DNA from 3 places in the Clostridium sp. BNL1100 genome. Region 3 is predicted to be linked to each of the others. Evidence: riboswitches for the same ligand, from Rfam matches in the RefSeq annotation. Region 3 holds a riboswitch; each other region holds the start of a gene.
What was found. A riboswitch is a leader RNA that binds a small molecule or an ion and turns the genes downstream of it on or off. The one in region 3 is predicted to bind cyclic di-AMP.

Region 1 (7,353 bases), 240 kb from region 3:
ATCTGAAATCACGTTGGGGATATATTTGTACTCAGTGAAGGATTTAATTTGCGGATAAAACATGACAAGTGACAGTGTTGCACCGAATGAAAGCTGGAATCCTATATCAAATAGTGTATAGGGATTGATTATTAGTAAAATAAGTGCTGAGGCTGAAATACTTGTATATATATCGGGTTCCCGCATTATGATTCTTCCTGTCAGTATTATTATTCCCATAATAACAGCCCTGACTACCGAAGCTGAAAAACCCGTAACAAATACAAATAATATAAGTATAAAAATAGTAATTATATTTGCTTTTAAACTGCTCAATCTCAACTTTTTGAAAATAAAAGTAAATGGCAGAATTATAAATGCGACATTCATTCCTGAGGCTACCATGATGTGGCTAAGTCCGGCTTTACTGAATGCTGTAAAGGCATTTTCATCCAAGCCGTCCTTATATCCGATGAGCATACCTTCCAGCAGTCCTGCCTGATTTTTATCAAGAGAATAACTGATTATGTCAACAACTTTATTTTTAATCGCATATCCTATTCTATATAAGTAGCCTCCTCCTTTTTGACCGGAAACTTGAATATCTGATGCACCATGTAAATATATCCGTCCTGAAATCCCTATTGATGCCAGATATCTTCTATAATCAAATCCTGCCGGATTAGTTGCAGGCTTTGGCTTTTCAACAACCCCTGTAAAACCGATTTTTGTTCTGTAGCCTATTTTTATGTTAATATTGTTTACATAAACCAGTATCCTGTTTTTAACCTTGACGGTCTTATTTTTATAAACTACAGATTCTGTTTTTAGAACAAAATTTGACTTGCCGTCTTCCGAATTCTGTATTTCACTATCAATAAAACCCTTTACTTCTACAGGAATACCGTAATATTGATTAAAGCTTCCAATATAGCGATATTCTGCATTATAGAAAAGCATTCCGCCTGCTATAAAAAAAGAAAGCAAGATAAAAATTATAGTTTTTAAATTTCCGAGTTTTTTAAGAAGACAGATTATAGCTAACATCATTATAGAAGAAATTATAAGAAAACGATTCAATCCAATGCTGTTTATAAGTAGTATCCCTAAAATAAAGGACACAGCGAAAAGACAGAGCGGTCTTTTGATATTCAAAACAACCTCCATATTAAGTTTATAGTAAACTAGAAATTATGAATTTTCAAAGATAAAAAATGAAAGTTAAGAATTAAAAGTTGACATAGACCACAAAAACGTCTTATAAAAGACGTTTTTGTGGTCTATGATAAGATTTAAATTACTCTTTTTGCACCAATGTAAGTTCCCCGGTATTCAGATAAACTCTGAATAAGCACTTTTCCATTGGAAGTTGATGCATGAATAAATTGGTTGTTACCTAAGTAAATACCTACATGGTCTATAGCACCAGCTGATTTTCTGGAAGATGCATCAAAGAACAACAAGTCTCCAGCCCTTAAAGCTGTCTTAGAAACCCTTGTGCCATTTGAATACATGCTTGATGCTGAGCTGTTGAGGCTAACGCCAAAGTTCTTATATACGTAGCCGACATAGCCAGAGCAATCAAAGCCGCTTGGACTTTTCCCACCATAAACATACCTTACACCAATAAACTTCTTTGCATATGCAATTACCCTGCCAACCAGAGAATCATCCTCTTCGCTGACAAATGTTGCAGCTTCCGTAGAACGGGAAGTTTTTGTTGAATTCGCCGCTGAAGAAACAAATTTCTTTGAAACGTATCCAACCTTTGAACCTACTTTAACCTTGTGCCATTCAGTAAGTGTATCCAGTATTTGTACATCGGTTCCTTCTTTTAGAGAACTAATTACTTTGCTGCTTGTACTGGCACTTTCTCTGAAATTGACACCATTAGCATTAATACTTCCTTTTGTGGTAAGAACCTTTATGTAGTCACTGTTTACCCAACCGGTCTTTCCATCAAAAGAAATCTTGTACCAACCGCTAGACTTATCAAGCACTGAAACTCTCTTATTGGAAAGTTTAGTGATGACACTTGCTGAAGTATTTGGGTCTTTTCTTACATTGACGCCAGTACCCTGAATCTGGGCTGACTGCGAAGCAGCCATTGCAGCAGAGCATACTAACACAAGTGAAAAGGCGAAAATACAACCGACAAGTACCTTGGTAATCTTACCTGTCATTGGCCCCTCCTATAGTAGCGCTTCCGAAGTTAGCTGACGGGCTCGGGCAATAGGACCTCCCTACCATTCATTAAATAATAAAGAATGGATTAACCCCAAATCTTGGTTCCTCCGTACCTCTTTCGAGGATTCAGCTTATTAATTTCGTTATTATTATATTTAATTTATTACAGTTTGTCAAACTTTTAGTAATAAAACAGCAATTTTTTGGTAATATTTTTGTAATATTAATGATTTTTACACTTTCTTCCACATGATCAGAGCATGTTCAGTTATTTTTTGTAAATCATAAAACGTGTCAAATTCATATTCGGTATAACCACACTTTTCCCAGAATTTTATACCGGATGTATTATTTTTGCTTACCGAAAGACAAACAGTATTCACATTGTATGATTGCTTAAAATAACTTTCGAGAATACTAATGACTTTTTTACCATAACCTTTGGATTGGTATGGCAAGTCAATAGCTATTGAATTTAACCAGAGTATATTTTCCTCAACAGACAACGAACCTTTGACCAGACCTATAGACTTGTCGATAATAAAAGAATCCTTTTTTTCAAGAAAAATATCCAAAAAGAATACATTATTCTGAGATATAAACTTAAAAAGCTGACTGGAAAATACATCATAGCTTATAAAACTATAAACACCGGTTGCATATTTAAAGCCGTCTGTATTTTCGTAAATTGAATATATATTTTCAATACTTCCGTAGCTAATATTTTTTAAATGCAAATCATCATTCAATATATCTATCTTTAGCATATTACCATATCCTTACTGAACAAAAAGGTATTGATACAAAGAATTATACCAAATAATTGCAGTATTAAGAACAGCATATATTAGGAAATATTTGACACATAATATAAATAGCTTTATTTTTATTATATAAGCAATATAAACATTTTACAAAAGACAGAGAGGAACTAAAAATGTGTAAGGTATTTAACGAGCAATTATTTGAATGTTCTTTTATAACTCTTAAACTGTTACTGGAAGTGTTTAAAAAAAATCTAATAGATATAACTGATTTTAAGAGCAATACCGAACTTAAAATCAGTTATATCCAAAGTAACCTTAAGCATATAAATCAAATTGAAAGAAGGTCATTTATTGAATGTGTAATTCATGAATGTATTGAAATTAATCGCAGTTGCTAATTAAAACTGTAAAATTGCAAAATTAAGTCATCTAATCTTTTACTGATTCTAAGAATGTCGTGTTTCGCCCATGGTTCATTATCCAACAAATCATAAAGCTGCTGCTTAAGACACTCGACTTCTTTGTTAAGTGTATAAATATTTGTTTGCATTATGTAACCCCACTTCTTTTCTTTGGTAAAATATATACTTATTTTACCATTATTTTGTATTCAAGTAAATACATATCCTAAAATTTGTAAGTCCTTGTTGATTTTTTTGCTAAAAGCAGTTTACTTTTTAATCGTTCAGTAGTATATTAAAATAAAATAGTTTGAAATTCAAATTAAGTGAGGATTAAAGACCATGAACTCAGAAACAGAAAATAGTTTACTTATTGTGGATGAACTATTTAGAAAGCTTTTTGATAAGTACAATAAACTTGAGAGTAAAAAATTTTTTAGTAAAACTCTTGATGATCTTACTGTTATCGAAATTAATACAATAGTTGTTATAGGTCACGGTGAAGAAGATAAGAAGATGTCAGAGATTGCAAATACTTTGGGCGTCACCTTTGGTACTCCTACTGTAACTGTTGACAGGCTTATTAAAAAAGGTTATGTAATAAGAAGGCGTGACAAGGAAGACAGAAGGCAAGTTTTTATTTCTCTTTCTGAAACCGGGAAAGATGTTTTTGAATCTATTATTATTATTAGGAATATACTTGCTGAAAAAATATACGGTATCCTTAGTGAGGACGATAGAAAGGCCCTAATTAATATACTTTCATCACTTAATTCACACTTTGATGATATTTTTTGCTTCAAAAATAAGTAGTTTTTTTTTGTCGAAATACTTTGAATTTCAAATTATTTAAATTTACAATATTCGAGGTGGTGAAGTAAAAATAAAATGAACATCTATCCAGAAAAAAAGGAGGTAAAAATTATGCAAACACTGAAAAAGTACAAGAAATTTGCCGTAGTCATTGCAGTTATTTTAATTCCATTGGTCTACAGTTTTTTCTATCTTGATGCCTTTTGGGATCCATACAGCAAACTTGATAAACTTCCTGTAGCCGTAGTAAATCAAGATAATGGAGCAACTATCGGCGGTGAAAACAGAAATCTGGGAAAAGAAATTACAGACAATCTAAAAACCGATAAAAATCTTAAATGGGTTGTTACATCAGAATCTGATGCAAAGGACGGTGTAGAGAACAGAAGGTATTACGCAATGATTAATATACCTGGTGATTTCTCCAAAGATATTTCTTCGGCAGCCGACAGCGATAAAACTCAAGGTAATTTAACATATACTGTTAATGAGAAAAGAAATTATCTTGCAAGTCAAGTCCTAAGCAGGGTTACATTAGAGTTTAAGGATAAAGTCTCCAAGTCTGTTTCCGAAGAAATCGTCGGAACCCTTTTAGATCAGATAAAAGATCTTCCTAATAGTCTCAAGGAACTTGATAATGGCTTAAAGGAAATAAAAGACGGAGCTGAACTACTCTACGACAGCAATGGTAAAATTGTAAAAGGTCAGAAAAAATTTAATGACGGTGTTAATAAGCTTAACAACGGACTCTCAGAAGCCAATAACGGTTCTACTACTCTGTCAAAAGGTTCAAAACAACTCAGCGACGGTGCAGAACTGTTCTACAAGAGTTTATCAGGCGGTTCCGATAAAATAACCGGTTTGGTTAGCGGTTCCAATGCTTTTATGTCAGGTCTGTCAAATCTGAATTCAGGTTTAAATCAGCTAAATTCAGGCATTGCTATAGCTGCTCCCCAGATATCTCAACTGACTAAAGGTAGCTCTGACTTAAACAGCGGAGTACAGTCTTATACATCAGGTGTTGACAAGTATATTGAATCGGTAAACAAGGTTTCTCAGGCTCAATCTGTTTTAGCAAGCTCTATTCAGAAGTATGTGGCAACCCATCCGGAAGCCTTGACAGACCCGAATTTCAAGGCTGTAATCGCTACTCTGGAGGCCTCAAATTCTGTTCCTGAACAGCTCAAAGCTGGCGGAGAACAATTATCTTCTTCTGGAAAACAACTTGCTGAGGGTTCAGGTAAAGTTGCAGGCGGAGTTTCCCAGTTGGCTATACAATTGGGTTCTGTAACGGAAGGTATAAATAAACTTACTGCAGGATCAAACAAATTGAATAAATCATATCCAATGATTAACAAAGGTATCCTTGATACTGCTTCTAGTATCAAAACTGCCTCTGATAAATCCAAGGAGCTTGCTTCAGGTGCTTCATCAGTTAATGAAGGAGTCGCAAAACTTTCAAGCGGTGTTTCTGCACTTGCAGCTGGTAGCGAGGAATTGTTAAAGAATTCTGGTGTTATCCTTGACGGTGAAACAAAGATTCAGGATGGTTTAGGCAAACTTAAGGATGGAGTAACAGCAGCCAGCAGTGGTGTATCCTCTTCCCTTCTAAAGGCTGACGGTAAATTAAACGGTACAGACGGCTTAAAGGAATATGCAGCAGACCCTGTTAAAATTACAGAAAAGAAGGTTTACGGTATTCCTGACTATGGTACAGCCTTTACACCTTATTTTGTATCTCTGTCCCTTTGGGTTGGTGCATTGCTGATGTTCTTTGCAATTTATCTGGATGAGGAAGTAAGATTCCGCAGGTTTTCTTCCGAATCTAAAGGCTATATGAGATTTTTTGCATATACTTTCATAGGCATTGCCCAAGCTCTTGTCTTAGACATTGTTATTTTAAAAGGTTTGCACTTGGAAGTTGCTAATATGGGACTTTTTGTACTGACAAGTATCATAATTTCATTGTCATTTACATCTATAATGAGATTTTTACTTGTACAATTAAGGGATGTGGGCAAGTTCATTGCAATTCTGCTTTTGATATTACAGCTTACTTCCTGCGGAGGAACCTTCCCGATGGAACTTGTTCCACGCTTCTTCAATGTGCTTAATCCGTTTATGCCAATGACATATTCAGTTAATGCATTGAGAGAAGTAATTTCAGGTATTAATGATGGATTCCTGGCACAGAACCTGATTGTTTTAGTTGCTATAATGGCAGGTTTCCTTATATTGAACCTTATAGTATCAAAGCTGAGGTTTGGAAGCATTTCTTCTGATTCTGATGATTTTGTTAAAATATCCGAAGAAGTTTCAGCTTAAATAAAATAAATTTATAATAATTTACAAAATCCGTAAACTGACATAGTTTTTGAACTGTGTCAGTTTTTTATTGGAAGCATATCTTTGCTGTTTTTCTAGCAAAATATTATTAAAGGTATTCACATTATTTTATAGCCATAATTTGGCAGACGGAGGTATAAGCTATGAGAAACAGGAAAATAGACGATGACTCGCTTTTAACCGTTTTTGAGCGAATTATAAATAGTATTCCAATAAGATTTCAAAGTAACACCAGGGAGAATTCATATGATGACAGTAAAATGTCTGAGGATGATATCGAAAAATTCCGATAAACTGTTAATTTTAAGACTATGGCCGTATATACCATAGTCTTTTTCTCTTTTTTATTAAATTATATTCACACCTGTCTTGACAAATATGTATTCTATTTTATATTCTTTTGTTATAAGAAAATAATATTCATTTTAGAGATAATTCGTTTAATTTTATATGAGGTGATTATATGTCATGGAAAATTGAAACCAAATGCCTTCAGGAAGGCTACAAACCAGAAAACGGTCAACCACGTGTACTTCCTATTTACCAGAGTACAACCTACAAATATGACTCTACCGAGCATGTTGCCAAGCTTTTTGACTTATCTGTTCCCGGGCACATGTATTCCAGAATCAGCAATCCTACAGTTGAGTGCGTTGAAAACAAGATTGCCGCACTGGAAGGCGGTATCGGAGCTCTCTGTACCTCATCAGGACAAGCTGCTTCTCTGATATCAATTCTTAACATATGCGAAGCAGGAGATCATTTTGTATGCTCAAGTACTATTTACGGAGGCACAATAAATCTTTTCGGTGCCAGCTTGAAAAAACACGGTATAAGCGTAACTTTTGTTGATCAGGACA
Region 2 (7,353 bases), 740 kb from region 3:
TTGTGTTCCTCCTTTAACTTTTTTATTCTTAACCGTTTAACCTTCAATTCTCTGCAAAAGTTCAGGTAATTCCATTAAATCGTATATTATGTAATCTGGTGTGGATTGTTTGTTCCATTCCGTTTTCAGACGGTTAATCCAACAGGTTTTAATGCCTACATTCTTTGCTCCTATTACATCAGAAGGACTGTCTCCGATATGCAATATTTCATCTCTGTCAATACACGTTTCTAAAAGCACCTTTTTAAAAAATCTGTTTTTTTTATCCTGCTTATATGCTTTTAGATCCTCAGATATAAATTTCTTGTCAAATTCTATTTTAGATAATAATGGGTCAATCATAATATGATCTGCATCACTTGATATCCATAACTCACAAGAATGATTCCACTGGTTTAAAAATGCCGTTGCATCAGTGAAGAAACACGATTTTGAGTGTTCTTCCATCAGTATGTCAGCTGCTTCTTCAGCTATAAAATTGTAGTTGTTATTATGTTTTATAAGTGAAAATATATCTGTAAAAATTGTTCTCAAGTTTATAAATTCATTTGTCTCATAAACCTTTCCCATTGCTTTACTTAAAAAAATGTAATATTCCTGTATATATTTTTTTATTGAATCCGGATGATATTGTTCCCCTAATATTGCCCTCCAGATATTTTCAGCTCTTTTATCCACATTGATTAGTGTTTGAAACATATCAATGCTAATAGCAGATATTCTCATTTATATTAAATTCCCCTTTTAACGGATATTGTCCAAACTTTCTGACTGATTCAAGCAACGCATAAATATTTTCTTCCGGCGTATCGATTGGCATACCGCATCCTAGACCCAGAACAAATCCTTTCGGATTATCTGAAGCTTTTTGTATGCATCTCTTCGCTTCATTAAAAACATCAACAGGACGTCCTGACAACATAACTTTAGTAGGACTTATATTACCATATAATGCAACCTTAGAGCCTATTTCATTTTTAGCAGTTTCCATATCCACCTTTTCATCAAGACTGATTATCCCTGCTCCCGTGTCTGCAATCTGTCCCAGCAATTTCGTAGTGTTCCCGCAGATGTGCATTAATGGAGTTTCTTTTGTCAAATTTACAACACTTTGCACTAGTTCTTTTAGAAACGGAAATTCAAATTCTTGAAAAAAGGAATCACCTATAAGAGATGCAACAGGGTCTGAAATACTAAATTCAACCCCTAGTTTTGAGGCTTCATTTATATATTCAACAGTACTTTTTAGTGAAAATTCAATCATTTCCTTTGCAAACTCCGGATTTTCATATAAATCAATCATCAAATTCTCTAATCCCCGTATATTGGATGCAGTTGTCAACGGACCGGGAATTTCAGATACAATAGGAAGTTCATTTCCCAAACATTCCAAAAGTTCCTCAAGTGCTTCCAATATGATATTTAATCTTCCGCTTTTTCGAGGATCGGGAATCTCCAACTTTTTATAATCATTGTAATCATTAATGATATTTTCAGATATGTAAGGTGTGTCATGTTTAGGATAAATTACTTTACAGCCTACTGCTTCGGCTATACCGTTTACTATTGGTCCGGTACCGGCAGACTGTATTTCATAAACTTTTCGAGCCTGAATTTGGGATTTTACAATTTGTTTGGAAGATAAATATAAATCTGAAACACTGTCTCCCACCAATTTATATATATAATCTCCAGGACAAAGACCGCAAGGTATTCTGTCAACAGCCTGCTGATGTTTAAATGCGTACATTCTTTCCCTTGGTGTCATTTGATCCACACACACTACTCATTCCTCCCGTATCAAATAAATCCTTCAACAAAAAGCAATGAACATCAGCCGATATTCTAATTTCTACATAATTAGATTAACTTTTTATAAATATTTTGTAATTATTACCCTAATTATACTTTAATTGGTTGTTAATGTCAATCTGTGTCCCTATCCGCTATACAGTAAACAAAAAGCCGCAAAAAACATCAAAAGATGAATTTTGCGGCTATGAATTATTTATATTTACATGATTTCTAAATTACTCTTTTTGCTCCAATATAAGTACCCCTGTATTCTGACAGCTTTTGTACGCGGACTTTGCCGTTTGATGAAGATGCATGAATAAAGGTATTACCACCAATATAAATTCCTGCGTGGTCTATTTGTCCTGATGCTTTTCTACTTGAAGCATCAAAAAATAATATATCTCCTGCCTTTAGCTGGGCCTTTGCTACCTTAACTCCGTTGGAATACATACCCTGTGCCGACCTGTTAAGATTGACATCAAACTTTTTGTATACGTAGCCTACAAAACCTGAACAATCAAAACCGGTTTGTGGATTCGTTCCACCATAAACATATCTGACCCCTTCAAACTCACGGGCATACGCAATTAGTTTACTGTTTACAGAGCCATCGTCCTCAACGGCTGAGAATGCAACTACATTTACCGATCTGGACGTTTTTGTACTGGCAGATGAAATATTCACAAATTTAGATGATACATAGCCCACCTTTGAACCTATTTTAACCTTGTTCCAACCCTTTACAACATCAAGAATCTGTACGGAAGTACTTTTTTTAAGCGAGCTTATAACCTTGCTTGAAGTTCCGGCACTTTTCCTGAAATTGACGCCATTTGCATTTATTGCTCCTTTTACAGACTGCAATTTAACATAATTGCCGTTCACCCAGCCGGTTTTCTTGTTATACGAAACCTTGTACCAGCCTTTGGAGTGGTCAGTTACAGTTACTTTTGCATTTGTCAATTTGGTAACAATTGAAGAAGATGTTGTCGATGCCTTTCTCATTTTAACATTTGTACCTGTAACTTTTGCCGGCATTGTTGCAGCCATTACAGCCGTAGATGCAAATGCAAAAATCAGGGCAATAATACATCCTGCAAGTGCCTTGGTAATCTTTTGTTTCATTGTTCCTCCTATAGTGTGCTTCCGAAGTTAGCTGCCGGGTTCGGGTAATAGGATCACCCTACCATATAAAATGGATTAACCCCCTTTTTCTTGGTTCCTCCGTACTTCGTACTTGTGACGAAGATTCAGCAAATTTTTTTGACTGCTTCTATATAAAACTAGATTTCCTCACCACCTCCTTTAATTAAGTCAAAAAATACAAGCAGTCAATATATAATTCGAATTATATATAATACTTTGCGGGGTCAAAGCCCTGGTAATATATGCTTATTGTTTTTTACCCGTATTCCACTCCTGTTTCTGCCACTCCTCAACAGTATCAAACTTACGGGTATCCATTGGCTCATAACCTTTCAGGCTTAATGAATTCGTTACTACGGATACAGAGCTGAAGGCCATTGCTCCACCTGCAATCATTGGATTGAGTAATCCCAGCGCTGCAAATGGTATTCCTATGATATTGTAGAAGAATGCCCAGAATAGATTTTGTTTTATTTTGGTCATTGTTTTTCTTGATAGTCTTATGGCAGCTGGAATGGTTCTTAAATCACCCCTCATAAGGGTAATATCTGCTGCTTCAATGGCAACATCCGTACCTGTGCCTATTGCCATACCGATGTCTGCGGTAGCTAAAGCCGGAGCATCGTTTATTCCATCACCAACCATTGCAACTATTTTGCCTTGTGCTTTTAGCTTTTCTACTTCCTCTGCCTTGTTTTCAGGAAGTACCTCCGCCAGTACATTAGTTATTCCTACCAGCTTTGCAATAGCATTAGCAGTCCTTTTATTGTCACCTGTAATCATATATACGTCAATGCCGATATTTTTCAATTCTTCAATTGCTTCCTTTGAATTTTCCTTCAAGGTATCGGCTACTGCAACAAGAGCAGTAAGTTTGTTGTCTATAGACATCAGCATTGCTGTTTTACCTTCATCCTCAAGTCTTGCAATGTCAGCTTCAACATTCCCCATATCAATACCCTGTTCACTCATAAGCTTTCTGGTACCCATATATATTGTTTTACCGTCTATAACAGACATTACGCCTCTTCCCGGTATTGCTTCAAATTTGTCGGGATCATTTATTTTACTAAGTTCTTTTTTACCATGCTCATAAATTGCTACTCCCAAAGGATGCTCTGAACTTTTTTCAGTAATTGCCGCAAGCCTTAATATTTCTTTTTCAGTATAGGAAGTGTCTATAACAACTATATCGGTAACTTCGGGCTCACCTTTTGTAATTGTTCCTGTTTTATCAAGAACTACAGCGTTTAGCTTATAAGCCATTTCCAGATGTTCTCCACCTTTAATAAGTATGCCGTTTTCAGCACCCTTTCCGGTACCTACCATTATTGCGGTAGGAGTTGCCAACCCAAGGGAACATGGACACGCTATAACCAAAACTGCTACCGCACTTACTATTGCCTTCGTTACATCACCGGTTACCAGCAACCATATTACAAAGGTTAATAACGCAATTGCCACAACCACAGGAACAAATATACCTGAAACCTTGTCAGCAATCTTCTGAATTGGAGCCTTTGAGCCCTGGGCATCTTCAACCATCTTGATTATTTGTGACAATGCAGTATCCTTGCCTACCTTTGTAGCTTCGAAACGGAAGGTTCCGAATTTGTTTATGGTTGCTCCGATTACAACATCGCCTGCTTTCTTCTCAACCGGAAGGCTTTCTCCTGTGAGCATTGATTCATCTATGGATGAATTACCTTCCAATATTTTACCATCAACAGGAATTTTTTCTCCAGGTCTTACAATTACGACATCACCGGGCAGAACATCTTCTATAGGTATGTCTTCTTCAGTACCGTTCCTGAGTACTCTGGCCGTCTTAGCCTGCAAACCCATAAGCTTCTTTATTGCTTCAGAAGTTTTGCCCTTTGCAACCGCTTCAAGGTATTTGCCCAATAAAATAAGTGTAATAATAACTGCTGCAGCTTCAAAGTAGAGGTCTTTCATCATGCCTTTATGAACTTCCTCAAAAAAAACATTGTAAAGACTGAAAAAATATGCAGCAGATGTACCCATGGCTATTAATACATCCATGTTGGCACTTTTTGATTTCAATGCGTAATATGCATGTTTATAAAATCTGAAACCAATTATAAACTGTACCGGAGTTGCTATTATCAGCTGGAAATACTGATTATGAAGTAATGAAAGCAAAGGGCTGTCCAGATTCAGCATTCCCAGTATCATTGCAAGTACAAGAGGAGTACTTAGTACTGCCGATACAATCAGAGAAAGCTTCAAGGATTTTATTTCCTTCTCCCTTTGCTCTTTCTCAGTATCCGTGTTTACCTCCTCGGCCTTCTCCGCTCCATAGCCTAAGCCTTCAACTATTTTTATTATGTCTGAAACTTTTACCGTAGACGGGTCGTATTCAATATTTGCCTTTTCTGTGGCAAGATTAACGGCTGCCTTAACAATTCCTTCGGTCTTACTAAGCTTTTTTTCAATTTTTGCAGAGCATGCCGCACAGGACATACCGGAAAGCTTCAATTCAATTTTGTTTCCGGATTTTGCGCTTTCCTTTATAACGCCATAACCCAGCTTTTCGATTATTTCCTGAAATTTCGCTGAATCGGTCATACTGTCATCGTATTCAACAGTTGCTTTTTCTACCGCAAAATTAACATTTGCATTCTTTACTCCCTCAAGCTTATTCAGACCCTTTTCAATCCTTGCTGCACAAGCTGCACAGCTCATACCTGTGATTTTAAGGGATTCTTTCCTATCCATTTTATCTGCTCCTTTTTTGTTGTAATAGTGTATACATTAGCCGCAGCACCCTCCTGCTGACGCTCCCGCAGATGGTGTATAGCTGTTTACTTCATCCTTTATTTCTTCAATATTAATTGTATTTATATTATCTACCACCTTTACATAGCCGTGTAACATACCCATTCCGCATTGGAAGGTAAAGTCAAGAGTCGGCGACAATTCAGGTGTTTCCTTTTCACTTTTCAAATCCATCTGTGCCTGATACTCCGGAAATACAATTATGCTGTTGCATATGTTTAATTGGTCTGTATCAAACTTTATTTTAGCAGGTATTCCCTTTTGCAAAACAACAACCGCAGGTGAATACCCGTAATCGTTTACTGTTACAGTTACCTCCTGTTTATCTCCGTTTACCTTTGAAATGGCTACCTCGTCAGTAGGAATCTTGCCATTTGCAAATTTAGTAGCCTTCGAGGCTGCTCCACAACACCCTCCTGAACCGGAAACAGTACCCTGAGAATCGGTGTCGGAAGTTGAATCTTCAGCACTTACAGCAGACAGATCACCGACAACCTTTATATTGCTACTAATCATTCCCATCCAGCAGCTGTAAACAAATTTTCCTTCACTGTCCGGGGTAAATTCAATAACATTTTCTCCGGCCTTCAATGGCAGATTCTCAATATTGTATTCAGGTATGTTTATTCTGTTGTTACAGCCGTTTATATCACTTTGATCAGCTGTAATTGTCCATTTTACAGGAATACCTTTTTGAACCGTTATAGGACTGTACCTTCCGGAATCAAGCTTTGTGGTAACTACCTGAACATTTCCCTCTATTTTTGCAACTCCTCCTTCAGAAGATGATGCACCAAGGACTATGCTTGTATTAAATCCCGAAAGTGAAAGCCCTCTGTTTAACATTATAATACCAAGAATCAATACCAGTACAGCACTTACCTTCATCATTTTGTGTGTAAATTTGCTGCTGAGAAATGAGCTGACAGCACCAAACCCAAACATCAGGGGAACCGTTCCAAGGCTGAATAGAAACATTGATAAGGCTCCTGCCATGGCACTTCCCGTGCCCAGTGCATATAGCTGCATTGCCTGCAAAGGTCCGCAGGGCATAAGTCCATTCAGCATTCCAACCAACAAAGGCCCACGGCTTCCGCTGTTTTCATGTACTTTTTTGGCAAAAATCTTGGGCATTCTGGGATTCAATTTTCGAAGTGCAGGAAAAATATTCAACATATTTATACCCATTATAACCATAAAAATACCCGATAGAATTGCAACTACACCCTTAGCAGTACCTGAAAAACTTACAACTGAGCCTATTCCTCCTACAATCCCACCTACGATGGTATAGGAAATTACACGTCCTATGTTGTATAACACGCTTGGTTTTAGTTTGTCAAATTTTGAATCCCCGGCTGAAGCTTTGTATCGGACGCATACCGATAGATTTATCCCTCCGCACATGGCCACACAATGAAGTGATGTCAGCAGCCCTATAAAAAACAGAATTCCGTACCCCATTGACTGGTTTACATCAGGTACAAAATTAAACCCAATCGTATTTTTTATAATTACGTAAAGGGCGAGTATAATTACTGCTATTCCCGCAACCTGCCCGGCTCCCGGCCACTCCGACTTTTTATCGGGAATATTTGAAGTCTGTATGTT
Region 3 (7,353 bases):
TTATTGATACAGCCGGAATAAGAAAAAGAAGTAAAATTAACGAAACCATTGAAAAATACAGTACAATCAGGTCTTGGACTGCCATTGAACGTGCAGATGTATGCCTTATTATGATTGATGCCGAAGACGGTGTAACAGAGCAGGATACAAAGATTGCGGGTTATGCACATCAGCAGGGAAAAGCCTCAATTATAGTTATTAATAAATGGGATTTAATTGAAAAGCAGACAGGTACACTAGAGGAATACAGGAAAGTAGTACATGAGAAATTGGGATTTATGACCTATGCACCGGTTCTCTTTATATCTGCTAAAACCGGACAAAGGGTCAATAAAATTTATGAGCTTATCAAATTTGTTGCCGATCAGGCAGCCTTCCGTATTTCTACAGGAATGTTGAACGATCTTATAAACGAAGCAGTTGCTATGGTTCAGCCTCCTTCAGATAAGGGTAAAAGACTGAAAATATACTATATGACTCAGGCGGGCATAAAGCCACCGTCATTTGTTGTATTTGTTAATGATTTGGAATTGTTCCATTATTCCTATGAGCGTTATTTGGAAAATCAGCTGAGGAAAAATTTCGGCTTTGAAGGAACTCCCATAAGATTTATCCATAGGCAGCGTGAAAAGGAAGATTAGTCTAAGCAATTGTAGAGAGATTAGGGATTTATTTCTTTAAATGATTTTTAGCCGATTAGGCTTATGGAGGGAAAGATGGGTCTTTTTTCAATAAAGATTTTATTGGTTATGATAATCGGATATCTTCTTGGAAGCTTGAATACTTCCATTGTTGTGGGGAGAATTTACGGAACTGATATACGTAAGCATGGCAGCGGCAATGCCGGAATGACAAATACATTGAGGACACTTGGAAAAACCGCAGCGGTTCTTGTAATATTCGGAGATATTCTTAAAGGAGTTTTATCATATATTATTGGTAACTTGATTATTACTTCCATACCTGATTCAATTACTTTGTGTAATATTTCAGGGATAGGAGGTATGGTTGGCGGTATCGCTGCTATAGCAGGGCATAACTGGCCGGTATACTTCGAGTTTAAAGGCGGAAAGGGTATTCTCACTTCATTTTCAGTGGTAATGATGATGGATTGGAAACTTGGCCTGATTCTTCTGGGTGTATTTGTTATAATAGTAGTTATTACCAGATATGTATCACTGGGATCAATATTAGCATGCGTAGCTTTTCCAATAGGGGCTGCCATAAAAGGGAACAGTCCGATTTTTATTATATTTGCGACGATACTGTCAATATTGGCAATCGCCCGTCATAATGGGAATATTAAGAGACTTTTGAATGGAACAGAATCAAAAATCGGTGAAAAGAAAAAAGCTTAATGTATATATAACTTTATTGGTATAGGGAGGCAAACATGAATAGAAATATAGCAATTGTTGGTGCGGGAAGCATGGGTACGGCAATGGCGGTATTGTTATCAAAGAACGGTAACAAGGTTAGATTGTGGTCACCCATGGTAGAAGAAATAGAAATGTTAAAGAAAAACAGAGAGCATATTACAAGACTGCCCGGTGTTAAAGTAGCTGAAAGCGTTGAATTTACAAACGATATTTCGGAGGCTTGCAAAGAAGCGGAGGTAGTTGTGCTGGCTGTTCCTTCACAAACTACAAGACAGAACTGCAAAACCCTTGCAAGCATTATTTCCAAGAATACTATTGTAGTTACCTGTTCAAAGGGAATTGAAAATGAAACCTGTAAATTGCTTTCAGAAATAATGAAAGAGGAGCTGCCTGATAACAACGTAGCAGTGCTATCTGGGCCAAGCCATGCAGAAGAAATAGGACGGGACATACCTACTACTGTGGTAGCTGCTTGCGAAAAAATAGAAGTTGCTGAGTTCCTTCAGGATTTATTTATGACTCCAAATTTCAGAGTTTATACAAATACTGATGTAGTTGGTGTTGAACTGGGAGGAGCTCTTAAAAATATTATTGCCTTATGTGCAGGAATTTCAGATGGTCTGGGGTATGGTGACAACACAAAGGCCGCTCTTATGACAAGAGGAATTGCAGAAATATCCAGACTTGGTGTAGCCATGGGAGGACATGCGGATACTTTTTCAGGACTCACGGGAGTAGGAGACCTGATAGTTACATGTACAAGTATGCATAGCAGAAACAGAAGAGCAGGTATTTTAATTGGTCAGGGAAAGAGCGTTCAGCAGGCATTGGATGAAGTAAATATGGTTGTTGAAGGCGTAGCAACTACAAAGCCTGCCTATGATCTCGCAAAAAAACTTGGTGTTTCAATGCCTATAACTGAAGAAGCATATAAAATACTTTTTGAAGGTAAAGACCCAAGAAGTGCTGTAGGAGCATTAATGACCAGAGATAAAAAAACCGAAATGTAAATGTTGATGAAAGGGCTGCCACCGGGTGAATTATTTTCATTGGACGGCAGCCCTTTTTAGATAAAAAAAAGCTGCTCAAAAGAGCAGCCCCAAAAATTATACTATAACTCGTCTTGCTTTCATAAAATTGTTTGCATAATACCCGGAAGTTAAATCAGAAATTATAACTTTACGGGTAGAACTTCCTGATGCCGCATGGATAAATTGTCCGCCGCCAATGTATATCCCTACATGACTGATACTGTTGTGACCTCCGTCAGTGTCAAAGAAAACCAAATCACCGGCACTCAAGTCTTGACTTGAAACACGGCTACCCTGGTTTGCCTGACTGGAAGCTACCCTCTCTAATGAAATATCAAAGTGCTTAAAGACATACTGTACAAATCCTGAGCAGTCAAAGCCTTTAGGAGTTGTACCTCCATAAACATACTCTGTACCCAATAGAGTCTTGGAAAATTTCACTATCAGCTCTGATAAGTCAGTAGAATTTTCAGACTGCCTGTCCGATGTATCTTCATCGGAATCTTTGGAAAGGGCAACGTATTGACTGAACGCCCAGCCCGTTTCACCATCTGATGTTTTTACTTTTAACCAATCACCTGAGCTTTCAAGAATACTAAGCTTGTCCCCGCGGGTCATACTTCCAATGACCTTTGAGGTTGTTCCGGGTTCACTTCGGAGATTTAGAACAGATGCGGAAACTGTTCCAGTCTGAATTTCATCGGCAAAAGATGAAAATGCAAACAATCCCAGGCACAACACAATGGTTGCTGCACCGGAAATCATTTTCTTTAGTTGCAACATTTTAGCCTCCTATTTATGGCTTCCGAAGTTAGCTGTCGGGTTCGGGTAATAGGATCGCCCTACGAAAAAGACAAAGATGATTTATTAAATGATTAATATATGTACACTTACTAATTATCTTTTTCAGATTAGCCCCAAAATTGGTTCCTCCGTACCTCATTTAAAGAGGATTCAGCCTTTTATAAAAAAATTATATCGTGGAATGTTTGTTAATGTCAATTCCCGTCTTATCAAAATAGGCTGCCGGGTTTTATATCAGTCCTCTCAATGTTTTCAGTATATAAACACAGTTTTCAATAAATTTATTTTTTTGTAATAATAACTGTTTTCGGACATATATTTAATATTGAAAAAGACAATATACATAGTCCGTAACGAGACGTGTAACAATATAGGGGAGGGTTCTAAGGGTGGATAAATTCAACATATACCAGCAAATAGCTGAAAGAACTCAAGGGGATATTTACATAGGAATTGTGGGACCTGTCAGGACGGGAAAATCAACTTTTATTAAAAGGTTCATGGATTTGTTGGTTATCCCTAATATAGAGAACACATATCAAAAAGAGAGGGCAATAGATGAACTTCCGCAAAGTGCATCCGGAAGAACTATAATGACCACTGAACCTAAATTTATCCCCAACGAAGCAGTAGAAGTTGTTATTGATGAAAACGTGCAACTTAAAGTAAGAATGATTGACTGTGTGGGCTACATGGTCAAAGGTGCAATGGGACATTTGGAGAATAATGCCCCGAGAATGGTTTCAACACCGTGGTATGATCATCAGATACCTTTTGAGGAAGCAGCTGAGCTTGGGACAAAGAAAGTAATCAATGAACATTCAACCATCGGTATTGTAATCACAACAGACGGCTCAATTTCAGATATCCCAAGAGAGGATTATGTTGAAGCTGAAAGAAGGGTAATAACAGAACTGAAGGCTATAAATAAACCTTTTGTAGTGATTATTAATTCAACAAATCCAAGAGATTCAGAAACATTGAAATTGCGTGACGAGATGGAGCAAAAGTACGGTGTAACCGTAATAGCAATGGATTGTCTCCAAATGAGAATTGATGATGTTGATACCGTTATGGAAAAGGTTCTACATGAGTTTCCAATCTGTGAAATAGGTATTAATATACCAAAATGGGTTGAAGCTTTGGATGATTCTCATTGGTTAAAAGCAGACATTATAAATTCAATAAGAGATACCTTTAAAGCAGCCACGAAAATACGTGCAATAAAGGATGCTCTACCTTCTTTTGAACAATATGAATTTGTTAAGAGGGCAGTTATTGATAAGGTAAGCCTTGGGGAAGGTACTGTTTTAATCGATTTGTCGGCTGCTGACGGACTTTTGTATAGAATTTTAAGCGAAGAGTCTGGAATGGAAATAGAGGGTGAGCATAAACTCATAAGCCTTATAAAAGACCTTGCAAGGGTAAAAAAGGAATATGATAGGGTAGAATATGCCTTGCATGAAGTTAAGGTTAAGGGCTATGGAATGGTCTCGCCTCAGATGGAAGAACTCACTCTGGAGGAACCGGAGATTATCAAGCAGGGTAACAAGTTTGGGGTGAAACTTAGAGCAAGTGCTCCTTCAATACATATTGTTAGGTACAAACAGAAGTGTATGTGTAACAAGAGGAGGTGCCGGAACAACAAAACCGCATGAATTTAAATTCAATGTTCAAATACTAATAGGGGTTTCATAAATTTAAATCCTGCAAAGAAAATCTTTGCAGGCTACAATTTTGTGTGCCGATGAATGCAGCTTGACTTTATTAATTTATTTATTAAATAAAGAAGTCATCATAGCTGGATCAAAAATGTAACATTTAGTACTCAAATATAATATTATGCAATATATCCCCTTTTTCTTAATATGATATATCACGTTTACTGTTCAATTGGAAACATATTAATATAAAGAAAATAATATCGACAAAGAAAGAAAAATAGGATATAATGGTGTAAAATGTAAGTGGCGGTGATTGAGTGCTAGAGGATATAACAAAGAAAATCACTAATGAGATTGTTTCAAATATCCCGGGAATCTCAGAAGAAAAAGCTGAACAAATTGATTACGGATTGTATATGGCTTTCGCAGATGGTTTGAAATTACTTACAGTGTTAATTGCAGCGTTACTCCTGGGACAATTTAAATATGCCATAGTTGCTGTGATAGTGTTTTCATTAAATAAATCCTATTTAGGAGGAGTACATGCAAAAACACAAATCGGATGTGTAATCACTCACTTTACGTTTATATTTGGTACTGTATATCTGGCACAGATTCTTAATATAAAATTCTTAAATATAGTTTTATTTACTATATCAGGAATTTTGACATTTCTATACGCACCTGCTGATCTGGTGTCAAAACCAATTGTTACTGAAAAAAGAAAAAGGGATTTAAGGATAAAATGTAGTATTCTATTAGTAATATGCTTTGTTATTACACTAATAGTTCCTAATATTTACTCAAATATCATTTCAGTAATTACACTAATATCTACGGTTAATATTACACCAATAGTGTATAGATTAACAAAAAATAAGAGGGGTGGGATAATTACATGAAGGGTAAAATTAAATTACTGGTACTAACTGTTCTATCTCTAATTGGAGTATTTGCAGCTACTGCTTCTGCAGGTGCATGCTGGTTTTGGTCTTATTATCAAAAAGAATGTCCAAAATCATTACTCAAGTAAGCAAAAAGAGGCTGTTAAGCCTCTTTTGCCATTCTTAGAACTTGTGAGAATATCATTCTTTTTTCATCAAATATAGTAGAACTTGAAATATTTTTATATGAAGCAATTATTTTATTTGCAATGACTAACCCGTTTCCACGATCTGTACCCTTTGATGAGTTTTTTGTGTTAGGTGTTTTAGTACATTCATTTTCTATTCTGATTGTAAGGCTTTCATCTGTACTTAAAATTTTCATATCAAGCTTAAGTTTTCCGTTATTTAAAACCTCTTCCAGTGCATTGTCAAGATAAATAGCTATTACCTCACATAAATCAGAAATTTTAATATTGGGAATAGAATCAACTTCGCCGATGGTATCCAAGTCAAAATTAATTCCATGGCTATTAGCATAGTTTACTTTAGATGATATTAATCCGAATAGTCCGGCATTCTTAATATTGTAAATAGCAGTATTTCCTATACTTTGACTTGTCCCTATTATTTCTTTTAGATATGAAGCAGCCGCATCATACTTGTTCATTTGGTGCATAGCGTATAGGACAGAGAGGTGATTCATTTGATCATGTTTTATACGTCTTAAATCATGAAGTGTATTGGCAAGGGATTCATTATAAAATTCCTGCTGCTTTTGTTCTTCCTTCTTCATTTCGTATTTATGATAGATGTTTATATACCAAGCCGAGAAAAAGAAATATGAGAGAGATGAAATAAGTACAATAACAAATGAGACAGGGTCAAAGTGAACTACGAAATGCATTCCAAGAAAAGAGGCCATTATCAATATGGTAATAAAAAGTAGAATACCTACAGGTGTAAGGTTTTTTATATTTCCGATTAATTTAGCATAAGGTATAAATTTAATAAGAATCAGGGCTAGGCAATAAATAATCAGATTCATAATAAAAAATAAAAATAGATTATTATTTATTGTCTCAGGTGTTGCATTAATACCTACGGAATAAAAAATCAATGGCACTGTAAAATTTCCTACTCCAACAAAAAGTATAATCAAACAAAAGGATAATACCGATTTTAGCCATTCAACACGTAGTAGATACTTAATTAAAATTATGTTGAGGATTGTCAAAATTATAGATTTAAGGAATTGTAGATTTCCCGGTACGGGAAGTACACTCATCCACAAAGTAGACACAAATCCGTTTAGCACACCATTACAAGCAATAAATGCAACTAAAAAATTCAGTTGTATTTTTATATCAAAATTTTCTTTAAGAAATAAGTAAGTTATGTAGGCAGTTATCATTGCAAACAATGTATTTATCAACAGCTGACCGATTATAAACACTATATTTCCCTCCAAGCTCGGAATACTTGATAATATCTTTATTATTTTCAATCAAGGGGTAATTAATTTCCAGTATACCTATCCTAATTTACATTATATTATGTTTTTCTCCTAAATGATATCATTTAATGTAAA

Region 1: it holds a riboswitch for cyclic di-AMP, as region 3 does, so the genes downstream of both, CLO1100_RS11110 (NlpC/P60 family protein) here and CLO1100_RS12225 (SH3 domain-containing C40 family peptidase) in region 3, are expected to answer to the same signal.
Region 2: it holds a riboswitch for cyclic di-AMP, as region 3 does, so the genes downstream of both, CLO1100_RS08850 (C40 family peptidase) here and CLO1100_RS12225 (SH3 domain-containing C40 family peptidase) in region 3, are expected to answer to the same signal.

The regions. Positions count from the first base shown of each region.
Region 1 is NC_016791.1:2,627,895-2,635,247, forward strand. Features, by position in the region: gene CLO1100_RS11105 (DNA internalization-related competence protein ComEC/Rec2) at 1-1,134, opposite strand, end outside; gene CLO1100_RS11110 (NlpC/P60 family protein) at 1,272-2,162, opposite strand; cyclic di-AMP (ydaO/yuaA leader) riboswitch at 2,167-2,308, opposite strand; gene CLO1100_RS11115 (N-acetyltransferase) at 2,400-2,933, opposite strand; gene CLO1100_RS11120 (hypothetical protein) at 3,104-3,331, shown strand; gene CLO1100_RS21245 (aspartyl-phosphate phosphatase Spo0E family protein) at 3,328-3,483, opposite strand; gene CLO1100_RS11130 (MarR family winged helix-turn-helix transcriptional regulator) at 3,677-4,147, shown strand; gene CLO1100_RS11135 (YhgE/Pip domain-containing protein) at 4,259-6,472, shown strand; gene CLO1100_RS20825 (hypothetical protein) at 6,637-6,786, shown strand; gene CLO1100_RS11140 (O-acetylhomoserine aminocarboxypropyltransferase/cysteine synthase family protein) at 6,957-7,353, shown strand, end outside.
Region 2 is NC_016791.1:2,122,945-2,130,297, reverse strand. Features, by position in the region: gene CLO1100_RS08860 (HAD family hydrolase) at 37-726, opposite strand; gene CLO1100_RS08855 (uroporphyrinogen decarboxylase family protein) at 707-1,783, opposite strand; gene CLO1100_RS08850 (C40 family peptidase) at 2,026-2,922, opposite strand; cyclic di-AMP (ydaO/yuaA leader) riboswitch at 2,923-3,063, opposite strand; gene CLO1100_RS08845 (heavy metal translocating P-type ATPase) at 3,190-5,682, opposite strand; gene CLO1100_RS08840 (sulfite exporter TauE/SafE family protein) at 5,719-7,353, opposite strand, start outside.
Region 3 is NC_016791.1:2,866,988-2,874,340, reverse strand. Features, by position in the region: gene der (ribosome biogenesis GTPase Der) at 1-641, shown strand, start outside; gene plsY (glycerol-3-phosphate 1-O-acyltransferase PlsY) at 717-1,358, shown strand; gene CLO1100_RS12230 (NAD(P)H-dependent glycerol-3-phosphate dehydrogenase) at 1,394-2,389, shown strand; gene CLO1100_RS12225 (SH3 domain-containing C40 family peptidase) at 2,486-3,193, opposite strand; cyclic di-AMP (ydaO/yuaA leader) riboswitch at 3,195-3,380, opposite strand; gene spoIVA (stage IV sporulation protein A) at 3,604-4,872, shown strand; gene CLO1100_RS12215 (accessory gene regulator B family protein) at 5,196-5,780, shown strand; gene CLO1100_RS20280 (cyclic lactone autoinducer peptide) at 5,777-5,911, shown strand; gene CLO1100_RS12210 (GHKL domain-containing protein) at 5,926-7,218, opposite strand.